Regions from separate parts of the Promicromonospora sp. NPDC059942 genome, predicted to be linked through region 2. Evidence: riboswitches for the same ligand, from Rfam matches in the RefSeq annotation. Region 2 holds a riboswitch; each other region holds the start of a gene.
The links. A riboswitch is a leader RNA that binds a small molecule or an ion and turns the genes downstream of it on or off. The one in region 2 is predicted to bind thiamine pyrophosphate.

Region 1 (4,239 bases), on a different contig from region 2:
CCGGGCGGACGTCGGCCCCCGGCGCGGTCGCCGGCCGCCCGGCGGCGGCGGCCGGCCGGGCCTGGACGACGGCGGTCACGACGTGCTCCACGCCTGCTCGGCGGCCTCGCCGGCGACGGGACCGAACCGCTCGTCGAAGAGGTCGGCGGCGCGCAGCTCCGGCCGGTCGAGCTCACCGGCGAGCAGGTCGATCGTGTCCTGGGTGCGCTCGATCCCGTCGGTGAGGTCCGCCGGGACCTCGGGCCGGGCCGCGGTGTCGATGAGGTACTGCGCGTCGTCCTCGGTCAGCCCCTGGTCCTCGACGTAGTACTTCTCCTTCCAGATCTCGGGGTGCTCGTAGATCCAGACCCGTGCCTGGGCCCAGGCGGTGACGTACTGGCGCAGCGCGGCCGCCTTGGCGGGGTCGCGCACCACGTCGGTCGGGCCGTAGAGGTGGCTCGGGTCGTCCCGCAGGCCGTGGCGCAGGGACGTCGCGCCGTCGGTCGCGTACTTGTCGAGGTAGCGCAGCAGCGCGGTGCCGCCGACCGGGGCGACGTCGACCTCACCGGCGGCCAGCGCCGTGGGATACACGTCGCCCGTGGACGGCAGCTCGACCAGCTCGACGTCGTCCTGACCGAGCCCCGCCTCCCGCAGGGACTTCAGGACGAGCGCGCCCTGGGCCTGCCCGGGGCTGAACGCGATCCGCTTGCCGCGCAGGTCGGACAGGTCCGCCAGCTCGACGCCGGGAGCGCCGGCGAGCTCGTAGACGGGGTGCTCCGCCCAGTCCTCCCGGTACTGCGAGGCGTAGATCTGCACGTCGAGCCCGGTCCAGGCCGCGTGGATCGGCGGGATCTCGGCGACCGCGCCGATGTCCAGCACCCCCGCGTTGAACGCCTCGATGGTCTGCGGGCCGCCGGAGATGTTGGCCCACTCGATCTCGAAGTCGAAGTCCGAGTCGATCGCGTCGCCGGCGAGCTCGAAGGCCTTCTGCGTCGTGGGGTCGCCGATTGCGAGCGTGGTGCCCGCGGGCACCTCGGTGGGCAGCGCGGCGTCGGGGGAGAGGTTGCCAGCGCCGTCGTCGTCGGCCTGCGCGCCGACGGCGCAGCCGGAGGCGAGGAGCAAGAGGGCGACGGCAGCGGCGGCGGTGCGGTGGTTCGTCGGGCGGCGCGAGGCCGCTCTGGCGGGTGTGCGGAGGGGCATGAGGGCGTCCGATCGTCGGGGCCGGGTGTCTCCTGACGACCGCGAGGTATAGGTGCGCGTCCCGGGCTTGACCAGAGCCTGGGCGATTGCTCTCACTATGCGGACACTTGGGGGCGCCCGGGCGGAATGTCCAGGTGGTGCGATGCGTGCTGTTACGGTGGGCGCAGTGCACGGGAGTCCGGTATGCCGGGCTGAGAGGGAGTACTCGAACTCCGACCGTTGAACCTGACCCGGATCATGCCGGCGCAGGAAGCGACTCAGGACGTGGGGCCGTAGGGTCCCCGTCCTCCTGTGCCGACGGAGATCCGACGGACAGGGAGCACCCCGATGGCAGACCACGCCACCACGACCGACGACACCGCCGAGCTGCGCGGTGACCCGATGCGCTTCGGCGTCGGCGCGCGGATCACCGCGGCGGTGATGTCGGACGACTACGTCGACGTGATCCTGGGCGCGCTGCGGCAGGCCGACACCACGGGGCTGGTCGTCGAGACCGGCGACGTGAGCACCTACGTGGGCGGCGCCGAGGCCGACCTGCTGCGGTACGTGACCGACCTGACGGCCGGGATCGCGGCGTCGGGCAGGCACGCGGCGATCACCGTGCACCTGTCCCGGGGCTGCCCGGGCGAGGTGGCCTGCGAGCTGCCCGGCGGGGCCGGCCCGCGCGTCACCGAGGTGCCGCAGGGCCGCGACACCGGCCGCTTCGTCACGGCGGAGTGGGCGCTGTACCCGCTGGCCGACGACGTCCGCGCGGACGTCACGCCGGACCACATGCGCGACATCTACGCCGCGATCGACCTGGCCAAGGAGAACGGGACGTTCCGCGGCTCGCAGCACTTCGTCACCCGCCTGGAGGGCGACGCCGGACGGGTGCTCGCCAGCGCCTTCGCCGGCTGGGTCCTGGCCGGCCGCACGGTGCAGCACGTCACCAGCCACCTCACCCTCTCGGTGAACAGCCCGAGCCACGCGGGCGGCGCCCGATGAGCGGGACGTCGGAGCGCCGCCGCGCGCGGCTGCCGCTGCGCGACATCGTGCTCATGGTGATGCTGGGCGTGGTGTTCGGGTTCCTGTACTGGGCGCTCGTGCAGGCGTGGAACGGGCTCGCGGTGGCGATGGGACCGGCCGGCGACCTGGCGCAGCACGTGCTGCTGGGCGGCTGGCTCCTGGTGGCGCCGATCGCCGTCGCGATCATCCGCAAGCCGTTCGTGGGGATCATCGCCGAGGTGATCGCGTCCGTCGTCGAGGTCGTGTTCCTGGGCTCCCCGGTCGGGCCGCTCCTGCTGGTGGCCGCCGCGATCCAGGGCGCCGGCAGCGAGCTCCCGTTCGCGCTGACCCGCTACCGCCGGTTCGGGTGGGGCGTGTATGCACTCTCGGGCCTGCTCGGCGCGGGGCTGGTGTTCGTGTGGTCCGCGTTCCGGTTCGGCTGGTACGGGCAGGACATCCTGGCGCTGCGCCTCGGCATGCAGCTCGTCTCCGGTCTCGTGCTGGGCGGCCTGCTCGCCAAGGTGATCGTCGACCGCCTGCACGGCACCGGGGTGCTCGACGAGTTCGCGATCGGCCGGGCGGACGCCGCCCTGCGCGGGCCCGTGGCGCGCCGTGAGCGCTGACGTCACCGCCGCCGTCGTCGGGGCCGCCGTCGTCGGGGCGACCGTCGTCGAGGCCGCCGGCCTGGAGGCGGTCTACGGCACCGGCGACGGTGTGGGCCCCGTCGACCTGCGGATCGAGGCCGGGCAGGGCGTGCTCGTGCTCGGCCCGTCGGGCTCCGGCAAGTCGACGCTGCTGCGGATGCTGCACGGCGCGGTCCCGCACGCCGTGCACGCGCAGGTGGACGGCGTCGTGCACGTGGTGGGCCGGCCGGTCGCCGGCGCGGGGATCGCGGGGCTGGCCGACGTCGTGGGCGTCGTCGGGCAGGACCCCGAGTCCGGCGTCTGCCTCCCCGACGTGCTCGACGAGGTCGCGTTCCCGCTGGAGAACCTCGCGGTCGACCCCGGCCTCATCGGGCCGGCCGTGCGCACCGCGCTCGACCGGGCCGGGGCTTCGGGCCTCGCCGGACGGGCGACGGCGGAGCTGTCCGGCGGCGAGCTGCAGCGCGTGGCGCTCGCGGCGGCCATCGCGCCGTCGCCGCGCCTGCTGCTGCTCGACGAGCCGACCTCCATGCTCGACGCCGACGGGATCGACGCCGTGCGGCGCGCCCTCGACGTGGTGCGGCGGGAGACCGGCGCCGCCTGGGTGCTCGTGGAGCACCGCCTCGACGAGCTCGCGGGCGATGCCGGGGTCGAGGCGCTCCCGGAGCGCTGGATCGTGCTCGGCAGCGACGGGCGCGTCCGGCACGACGTCGCCGTCGGCGACCTCACGGTGCCCGTGCTGCGCGAGCTCGTGGGCGAGGGCTGCTGGCTCCCGCTGGACCTGGAGCTCCGGGCGCTCCTGGGCGAGGCGGGGACGCGATCCGAGGGTGCGCTTCTACCCAGTCATTGGGCCCGAAAACAGCCTGATTCCGGGCCCGATGACTGGGTAGAAGCGCACTTCGCGGGCGAGTCGCTGGCGGCGCGGCTGCTGCGGGAGCTCGGCCGGGACGACGGCGCGCCGGGCGCCCGGTCAGCGTCCGACGGCGGGTCCGCGTCCGACGGCGGGCCCGCGTCCGGCGCCGTGCCCGCGTCCGACGGCGAGTCCGCGTCCGACGCCGTGCCCGCGTCCGACGGCGGGTCCGCGTCCGGCGACGTGACCGCGTCTGGCGTCGCGACCCGTCCCGCCCCGCACGGCGGCCCCACACTCCGCGCCCGCGGTCTCGCCGTCGCGCGCGGTCCCCGGGCACGGCGGCGCGAGGTGTTGCGCGGGGTCGACCTGGAGCTCCACCCGGGGACCACGACGGCGCTGGTCGGGGCCAACGGCAGCGGCAAGTCCACGCTGCTGACCTGCCTCGCGGGCCTCGACCGGCCGGCCGCCGGCAGCGTGCACGGCCCCCGGGCCGGGCTCGTGTTCCAGAACCCGGAGCACCAGCTCACCGCCACGACGGTGCGCCAGGAGGTGGCGCACGGCCTGCCGCCCGACGCCGCGCCCCGG
Region 2 (4,239 bases):
CGCCGAACTCGCCGAGCGAGACCGCGAACGCGAACCCGGTGGCCAGCCCGACCGACCGCAGGGCGATCGGCAGGTCAACGGTGCGCAGCACGCGCCCCGGCCCGGAGCCGAGCACCGCGGCGACCTCCCGCAGCCGGGGGTCGATCGCCCGGAGCACGGGCAGCACGGTGCGCACGACGAGCGGTACGGCGACGACGGCCTGCGCCACCGGCACGAGCAGCCCGGAGGTGCGCAGGTCCACGCCGAGCACGGGCTGGTCCATGGTGATGAGGAACCCGAACCCGACGGTCACGGCGGAGACGCCCAGCGGCAGCATGAACAGGCCGTCGAGCGTGCCGATGGCGCGGCGCGCGCCCACGGAACGGGGCCGCCGGGACACGACGAGCGCCACGAGACCGCCTACGACCAGGGCGATCAGGGTGGCGGACAGCGCGATCCGCAGCGACGTCGCGGTGGCCTCCCACACGGTGACGACGAGCGCGTTCCGCTCGCCGGTGGTGCCGAGCGCCAGGTAGTTCCCCGGGCCCCACGACCCGTCCGGCTCGCGGAACGAGCGGACGACCAGACCGGCGAGCGGCAGGGCGATGAGTACCGCGACGATCGCGGTGCCCGCGAGCGCCGCCCCCACGTCGGCGGGCGTGCGCCAGGACAGCGGGCGTGCCGAACGCCGCGCGGACACGAGGTGCAGCGCGGCCTCGCGCCGCCGGCGGGCGCGCGCGGACACGGCCAGGGCGGCGCTGATGACGACGAGCTGCAGGACCGACAGCACGGAGGCCGACCGCAGGTCCAGGAACTGCGTGGTACGGGTCCAGATCTCGGTCTCGATGGTGCCGTACCGCACGCCGCCGAGCACGAGCACCACCCCGAAGGCGGTGGCGCAGAACAGGAAGACGACGGAGGCCGCCGACGTGATCGCGGGCGCGAGCGACGGCAGCGTGACGGTCCGGAACACGCGGGCCGGACCGGCACCCAGCGATGCCGCGGCCTCCTCGGCCCGGGGGTCGAGCCGCTCCCAGAGCCCGCCCACGGTGCGCACCACCACGGACACGTTGAAGAAGACGAGCGCGACGACGATCCCGGCGAGCGACTCCTCCAGCCCGAGGAACCCGAGCGCGCCGCTCGGTGCGAACAGCGCGCGGAACGCGACGCCGACCACCACGGCGGGCAGCACGAACGGCACGGTCACCAGCCCGCGCGCGAGGCTGCGCCCGGGGAACGACCGCCGGTACAGGAGGTACGCGAGCGGCAGGCCGAGCAGCACGGAGAACGCCGTGCCGAGCACCGCCTGGGTGAGGGTGAGCCCCACGAGCCGCCACGTGCGCGGGCGGGTCAGCACCTCGACGAAACCGGTGAGGTCGAGCACGCCGTCGGGCACGAACCCGCGGACCACGAGCGCCGCCACCGGCCACGCGAAGAACACCGCGAGGAAGCCGAGGGGGACGGCGACCGCCACCCCCCAGAGCAGGGGCGCGGGCCGGAGCCCGTGCCTCATCAAGCTCCGCCTTTTGTGGGCTGAACCTGCGGCTCCACTCCGGGCGGGTGCCTCGTTCCTCGGCCCCCACCCTGCGTTGCGCCTCCGGCTCAGCCCACGACGGTCTCGGTCCACCGTTCGATCCACTCGTCGCGGTGCTCGCTCACGTCGGCCGGGTCCACCTCGAACGGGGCGTCGGCCTGGGGCGCGAACTTCCGCCAGTCGGCGGGCAGCTCCACGGCCGCGTCGGCCGGGTACATGTACATCGACTCGGGCAGGGCGGCCTGGACGTCGTGCGTGAGCAGGAAGTCGACCAGCTCCCGGGCGCCCTCGGGGTTGTCGGACCCGGCGAGCACGCCCGCGTACTCGACCTGCCGGAAGCAGGTCTCCAGCAGCGCACTCGTCGTCGACTCCGAGCCGTCCTCGCTCACCGTGAACGCGGGCGACGTCGCGTAGGAGAGCGCGAGCGGCCGCTCGCCGCCCTCGCCCGCCCCGGAGAAGTCGACGTAGTACGCGTCCTCCCACGAGTCGGCGACCTTGACGCCGTTGTCCACGAGCGAGGCCCAGTAGTCCTCGAACCCGTCCTCGCCGAACGCCCCGATCGTCGCCAGCAGGAACGCGAGCCCCGGGGACGACGTCGCCGGGTTGGTCACCACGAGCAGGTCCTTGTACTGCGGGTCGGCGAGGTCCTCCAGCGTCGTCGGCACCTCCAGGCCGGACTCCTCGAACCAGGCCTCGTCGGCGTTCACGCAGACGTCGCCCTGGTCGACGGGCGTGAGCGCCCCGCCGAGCTGCTCGGCACCCTCCGGGAGGTCCGCGGGCGTGTACTCCTCGACCACGCCGGCCTCCAGCGCGCGGGAGGCGAACGTGTTGTCGATGCCGAACACGGCGTCGCCGAGCGGGGCGTCCTTGGTCAGCACGAGCTGGTTCACCAGCGTGCCCGCGTCGCCCGCGGCGCTGACCTCGACCGTCGTGCCGGACTCCTGCTCGAACTGGTCGATCAGCTTCTCGTCGAGCGCCCAGGAGTCGTGGGTCACCAGGGTGACGGTCCCCGGGTCGCCGGTGCCGGACGCGTCGTCGCCCGATCCGGAGCCGCCGGAGCACCCGGCGAGCAGCAGGGCCACGGACAGCGCGGCCGCAGCAGTAGGGATGGTGCCCCCGTGGGCACCGGAAAGACGCGACATCGTGCCTCCGACTTCCTCCGCCGGTGTCAACCGGATCAGGTTCAAGGGTCTGCGGCTCTCCGCACTCTCAGCGCCATCGGGGCGCTCCCCTGTCGTTTCCATGCAGCCTAGTCGGCCGTCGAGGGCTACGGTGTAGAGATGGCCCAGATTGAGACGGAACAGACACTCGGCGAGAAGGTCGGCACCCTTGCCCTGACGATCGCGGCCGGCTGGGTCGCCCAGAAGGCCGTCAGCATGATCTGGAAGGGCGTGACCGGAAACGACGCGCCCAACAAGCCCGACGACCCGGAGCTGGACCTGCTGCAGGCGACCGTGTTCGCGGCCGTCGCCGCCGGCACCGCGGTCTTCGCCAAGCGCCTCGCCGCCAAGGGCGCGCACCGTGCGGCCCTGAGCATCGCCGCACGGCGCAGCGCCGTGTGAGGGCATGACACCCTGGTGCCGTGAGCTTCACGCACCTCGATGACCGCGGCCAGGCCCGCATGGTCGACGTCACCGCCAAGCAGCCGACCGTCCGCTCGGCGACCGCCTCGGGCCTCGTCCGTTGCGCCCCCGCCGTCGTCCAGGCGTTGCGCGAGGGCGCCGTGCCCAAGGGCGACGTGCTCGCGGTGGCGCGCGTCGCGGGCATCGCCGCGGCCAAGAAGACGCCCGACCTGCTGCCGCTGGCTCACGTGATCGGCGTGCACGGCGCGGCGGTGGACCTCGAGGTGACGGACGACGGCGTCGTCGTCACCGCGACCGTCCGCACGGCCGACCGCACCGGCGTCGAGATGGAGGCGCTCACCGCCGTCGCGGTCGCCGGCCTCGCCGTGATCGACATGGTGAAGGGCCTGGACAAGTCGGTCTCGCTCGCGGACGTGCGGCTGGAGCGCAAGACGGGCGGCAAGTCGGGCGACTGGGTGCGCGAGGCCTGATCGCTGTCCGCCGACTCGCCGGCGCCCGGACTTCACGGGGACGACGGCGCGCCCTCGGTCGGCGCGATCCACACGTCGTCGCCCACCGCTATCCCGCGCGCGTGCGTCCTGGTCAGGGTGATCAGCACGGCCTCGTCCTGCTCCGTGCGGACGGTGAGCCGCACCTCGAACCCGACGCGGAGCACCCGGGTGACCACGCCCGCCGTCGTCCCAGGCGTGCCCGGGGTGCGCACCACGTCGATGTCGTGCGGCCGGATCAGGCTGCCGCCGAGCCGGGTGACCGGGCCCAGGAAGCCCATCACGAAGTCGTTGGCGGGCTTGTCGTACAGCTCCTCCGGGGAGCCGATCTGCTCGATGCGCCCCTCGTTGATCACGACGATCTCGTCGGCGACCTCGAGCGCCTCCTCCTGGTCGTGGGTCACGAAGACCGTGGTGACGTTGACCTCGTCGTGCAGCCGCCGCAGCCAGTCGCGCAGCTCCTTGCGCACCTTGGCGTCCAGCGCTCCGAACGGCTCGTCCAGGAGCAGCACCGTGGGCTGGATCGCCAACGCCCGCGCGAGTGCCATCCGCTGGCGCTGGCCGCCCGAGAGCTGGGACGGCAACCGGTGCGCGAACTGCGACAGGTGCACCAGGTCGAGCAGCTCGGCGACCCGGGCCTGGGTCTCGGCCCGAG
Region 3 (4,239 bases), on a different contig from region 2:
GCGCATGCTCGACCTGCTCGTCGACGGGCTGCGGTACGGCGCGGGCCAGGACTCCGCAGGCCAGGGGGGCGACCGCGCGTGACGGAGGGCGGCCTCACCAGCAGCGAAGGTGCCCGGGACTACGGTCGCGGCCTGCTGCTCGGCCGCGCCGTCCGGCTGCGCCCCCTCGCCGAGGACGACCTGCCGCACCTGGACCGGTGGTGGCGGGAGACCGAGTGGCAGCCGCTGCAGCAGCCCACCGTGCGCCCGCGGCCCGCCGGGACGGCCGCCGACCTGTTCCGCGCGTGGAGCGCCAACACCGACCCGGGCGCGGTCGGCCTCAGCGTCGAGACCCTTGAGGACCGCCGCCTCGTCGGGCACGTCACCCTTCACGGGGCGACCCTTCCGCAGCGCACGGGCACCCTCGGCATCATCCTCGGACCCGAGCACACCGGGCACGGGTACGGGTCGGACGCCGTCCGCGTGCTGCTCCGGTATGCCTTCCAGGAGATGAACCTGCATCGCGTCGAGCTGAGCGTCTGGGGCTTCAACACCGACGCGCGACGCGCCTACGAACGGTGCGGGTTCGTGGTGGAGGGACGACGCCGGGAAGCCGTCTTCCACGCCGGCCGCTACCACGACGACGTCGTCATGGGCGTGCTCGCGAGCGAGTGGAACGCGACCGGCCCGAGCTAGCACCCCGCCCGCCGCGACGGTTTCGGGCGGACGTCGTCCGCGGCTAGGGTGGGCCCACTTGGCGCGGGGCGCCGGGCATCAGCCCGGCTGAGATGCACCCGTGGAACCTGATCTAGGTAGTGCTAGCGAAGGGAACGCCTCATGGGCTCCGTCCTGCCCGACGCCGTCGCGTCGGTCGTCACCGCGGTGCGCGACACCGCACCCCTGGTGCACTGCGTGACCAACGTCGTGGTCACCAACTTCACCGCCAACGTGCTGCTCGCCGCCGGCGCGGCACCGGCCATGGTCGCCGACCCCGAGGAGGCGCCCGTGCTCGCCGGCGTCGCCGGGGGCCTGCTCATCAACCTCGGCACCGTCGAGGGCGGCCAGGCCGACGGCATGCGCGCCGCCGTCGACGGCGCCACCGCCGCGGGCGTGCCCTGGGTGCTCGACCCCGTGGCCATCGGCGCGCTGCCGCTGCGCACCCGCCTCGCTGCCGAGCTCTTCGGGCGCGGCCCCGCCGTCGTCCGCGGCAACGCGTCCGAGATCCAGGCGCTCGCCGGCGGCGCCGGCGGCCGGGGCGTCGACTCCCTCGACACGCCCGACGGCGTGCGGGACGTCGCCCTGCGCCTGGCCCGGTCCTCCGGCGCCGTGATCGCCGTCAGCGGCGCGTCCGACCTGATCACCGACGGCGAGCGCGTCGTGCGCGTCCAGGCGGGCACGTCCCTGATGACGCGCGTGACCGGCGTCGGCTGCTCGCTCGGCGCGCTGGTCGCCGCGTGCTCCGCCGTCACCGAGGACCGCCTGCTCGCCGCGACCGCCGCGACCGCCTGGCTCTGCGTCGCCGCCGACCGCACCACATCGACCACACCCGGCAGCTTCGCCGTCGAGCTGGTCGACCGCGTGTTCGACGTCGACCCCGAGGCCGTCGGGTTCGGCGCCGGGCTGGTGAACGAGCCCGCCACCGGGCACGAGCCGGCGCGGGCCGAGGCGTGAGCGCCCGCGTCCGCCTCGACCCGTCCGTCTACCTCGTCACCGACACCCAGCAGTGCGGCGGCCCCGCCGGGGTCGTCGCCACCGTGGGCGCGGCGGTCGACGGCGGCGTGACCGCCGTCCAGCTCCGCGACCCGGGCGCGACCACCCGCGAGCTGGTGGACCTCGGCCGCACGCTGGTCGCCCTGCTGCGGCCGCTCGGGGTACCGCTCGTGGTCGACGACCGGGTGGACGTGGCGCTCGCGATCGACGCCGACGGCGCCCACGTGGGCCAGCGCGACCTCGACCCCGTCTCCGCGCGCCGGCTGCTGGGCCCGGACCGGCACCTCGGGCTGAGCGTCAGCACGCCCGAGGAGGCGCGGGCCGCGGGCGAGCTGCCGGCCGGCACCGTCGACCTGCTCGGCGTGGGCCCGGTGCGGCCCACCCTGACCAAGTCCGACGCGCGGCCGGCGATCGGCTTCGCCCGGCTCGGCGTCGTCACGGCCGCCGCGTCGCTGCCGTGCGTAGCGATCGGCGGGCTGCGGGCGGACGACGTCGACGCGCTGCACGACGCCGGTGCGGCCGGCAGCGCCGTCGTCTCCGCCGTCTGCGGCCGGGCCGACCCGGCCGCCGCGGCGCGGGAGCTCGCGCTGGCCTGGGCGGCGGCGCGGGCCGAGGATCGCTCCGGCGTGCGCTCGGGGGCGACGACGGGACAGGTCTCGTGAGCGCGTCCGCACGGGCCGCGGCGCAGGTCGGGAATGTTGCGCTCCCCACCGAAGCGGGTCCTGGCGACGTCGCCCGCCCCGGCGAAGCACGTCCCGCCGAGGCCGCCGCTCGCGATGCCGCCGCCCCGCGCGTCCGCCCGCCCGGCCATCCCGTCGTGGCGCTGACCATCGCGGGGTCGGACCCGTCCGGCGGCGCCGGGATCCAGGCCGACCTGAAGACCTTCGCGGCGCTCGGCGGCTACGGCTGCGCGGTGCTCACGGGGCTGACGGCGCAGTCCACGACCGGGGTGACGCGGGTGCACCCGGTGCCCGCCGACATGGTGCGCGCGCAGCTCGACACGCTGTTCGCCGACGTCGCCGTGGACGCGATCAAGATCGGCATGACCACTGACGCCGACGTCGCCCGGGCGGTCGCCGCGGCCCTGCGCGACCTGCGGGCCACCGGACGCGCGCCGTTCGTGGTGCTGGACCCGGTGATGGTCGCGACGTCGGGCGACCGGCTGCTCGCGCCCGACACCGAGGCGGTGCTCCGCGACGAGCTGCTCCCCCTCGCCGACCTCGTGACGCCGAACCTGCCCGAGGCCGCGGTGCTGCTGGGCGTCGACCCGGCTCGGGACGGCACCGAGGCGGCCGACCAGGCGCGGGCGCTGCGGGCACTCGGCACCGGGTTCGCGCTGGTCAAGGGCGGGCACCTCGACTCGGCGGAGTCGGTCGACCACCTGGCAGGCCCGGGGCTCGGTCCGAACGGTGTCGGCGGGGACGGCGTCGGCGGGGACGGCGTCGTCGCCCTGGTCGCGCCACGGATCCCCACGCGGAACACCCACGGCACGGGCTGCACGCTCAGCTCCGCGTGCGCCGTCCTCCGCCCCGCGCACGACGGGTGGGAGCCGGCGGTCCGGGCCGCGAAGGAGTACCTGACCGGTGCGCTCCGCGCGGCGGACGCCCTCGTCGTCGGCGGAACGGGGACGGCGTCGGGCCCGTGGCAGGGCCACGGCCCTGTCAACCACGCCCACGCGACCCACCCACCGACCGCCTGACCCACCGAACCCGACTGACCCGCCCGACCAACGGATGCCGAGTCAGTCGGCTGGTCGGACCACCTGGCTGACTCGGCGAAGCCAACCCGGCGAGTCAGTCGGCTGGTCCGACCAGCTGGCTGACTCGGCGGAGTCGGTCCGGCGAGTCAGTCGGGGGGTCACACCGACTTCAGGATCTCCGCCGCCTCGGCCCGGGCCCAGGCGTCGGCCTCCAGCACGCCCTCGACCGATCCCGCGTCGCCCGCCGCCGTCGTCCCGTGCGCCTCGACCACGGCGGCCACGGTGTCGACGATGTCGAGGAACCCGATGGTGCCGTCGTGGAAGGCGTCCACGCACACCTCGTTCGCGGCGTTGTAGACGGCGGGGTGGGTCCCGCCGGCCTCGCCCACCTGGCGGGCCAGCCGGACGGAGGGGAAGGCGTCGTCGTCCAGGGGCAGGAACTCCCAGCTCGCGGCCTGCGTCCAGTCGATGCCGACGTCGACGTCGGGCAGCCGGTCCGGCCACGACAGGCCGAGCGCGATCGGCACGAGCATCCGCGGCGGCCCGGCCTGCGCGATGGTGGAGCCGTCGACGAACTCGACCATGGAGTGGATCATCTGCTGCGGGTGCACCACGACGTCGATGGCGCTGAACGGCAGGTCGAACAGCAGGTGCGCCTCGATGACCTCCAGCCCCTTGTTGACCAGGGTCGCGGAGTTGGTGGTGACCACGCGGCCCATCGCGAAGTTGGGGTGCCGCAGGGCCTGGGCGGGCGTCACGTCGCGCAGGTCGTCCCGCGAGCGGCCGCGGAACGGCCCGCCGCTGGCGGTCACCACGAGCCTGCGCACCTCGGCCGAGGAGCCCGAGCGCAG

Region 1: another riboswitch for thiamine pyrophosphate. It lies ahead of ACFV9Q_RS03415 (YkoF family thiamine/hydroxymethylpyrimidine-binding protein); the one in region 2 lies ahead of ACFV9Q_RS21535 (thiamine ABC transporter substrate binding subunit).
Region 3: another riboswitch for thiamine pyrophosphate. It lies ahead of thiM (hydroxyethylthiazole kinase); the one in region 2 lies ahead of ACFV9Q_RS21535 (thiamine ABC transporter substrate binding subunit).

Annotation. Positions count from the first base shown of each region.
Region 1 is NZ_JBHWLR010000002.1:197,166-201,404, forward strand. It holds gene ACFV9Q_RS03405 (ABC transporter permease) at 1-79, opposite strand, end outside; gene ACFV9Q_RS03410 (ABC transporter substrate-binding protein) at 76-1,179, opposite strand; TPP riboswitch at 1,340-1,448, shown strand; gene ACFV9Q_RS03415 (YkoF family thiamine/hydroxymethylpyrimidine-binding protein) at 1,507-2,163, shown strand; gene ACFV9Q_RS03420 (ECF transporter S component) at 2,160-2,786, shown strand; gene ACFV9Q_RS03425 (ATP-binding cassette domain-containing protein) at 2,776-4,239, shown strand, end outside.
Region 2 is NZ_JBHWLR010000015.1:7,300-11,538, reverse strand. It holds gene ACFV9Q_RS21540 (ABC transporter permease) at 1-1,492, opposite strand, end outside; gene ACFV9Q_RS21535 (thiamine ABC transporter substrate binding subunit) at 1,582-2,655, opposite strand; TPP riboswitch at 2,651-2,756, opposite strand; gene ACFV9Q_RS21530 (DUF4235 domain-containing protein) at 2,794-3,075, shown strand; gene moaC (cyclic pyranopterin monophosphate synthase MoaC) at 3,096-3,566, shown strand; gene ACFV9Q_RS21520 (sulfate/molybdate ABC transporter ATP-binding protein) at 3,599-4,239, opposite strand, start outside.
Region 3 is NZ_JBHWLR010000009.1:160,429-164,667, forward strand. It holds gene ACFV9Q_RS16430 (TetR/AcrR family transcriptional regulator) at 1-82, shown strand, start outside; gene ACFV9Q_RS16435 (GNAT family N-acetyltransferase) at 79-675, shown strand; TPP riboswitch at 730-827, shown strand; gene thiM (hydroxyethylthiazole kinase) at 817-1,650, shown strand; gene thiE (thiamine phosphate synthase) at 1,647-2,351, shown strand; gene thiD (bifunctional hydroxymethylpyrimidine kinase/phosphomethylpyrimidine kinase) at 2,507-3,388, shown strand; gene dxr (1-deoxy-D-xylulose-5-phosphate reductoisomerase) at 3,547-4,239, opposite strand, start outside.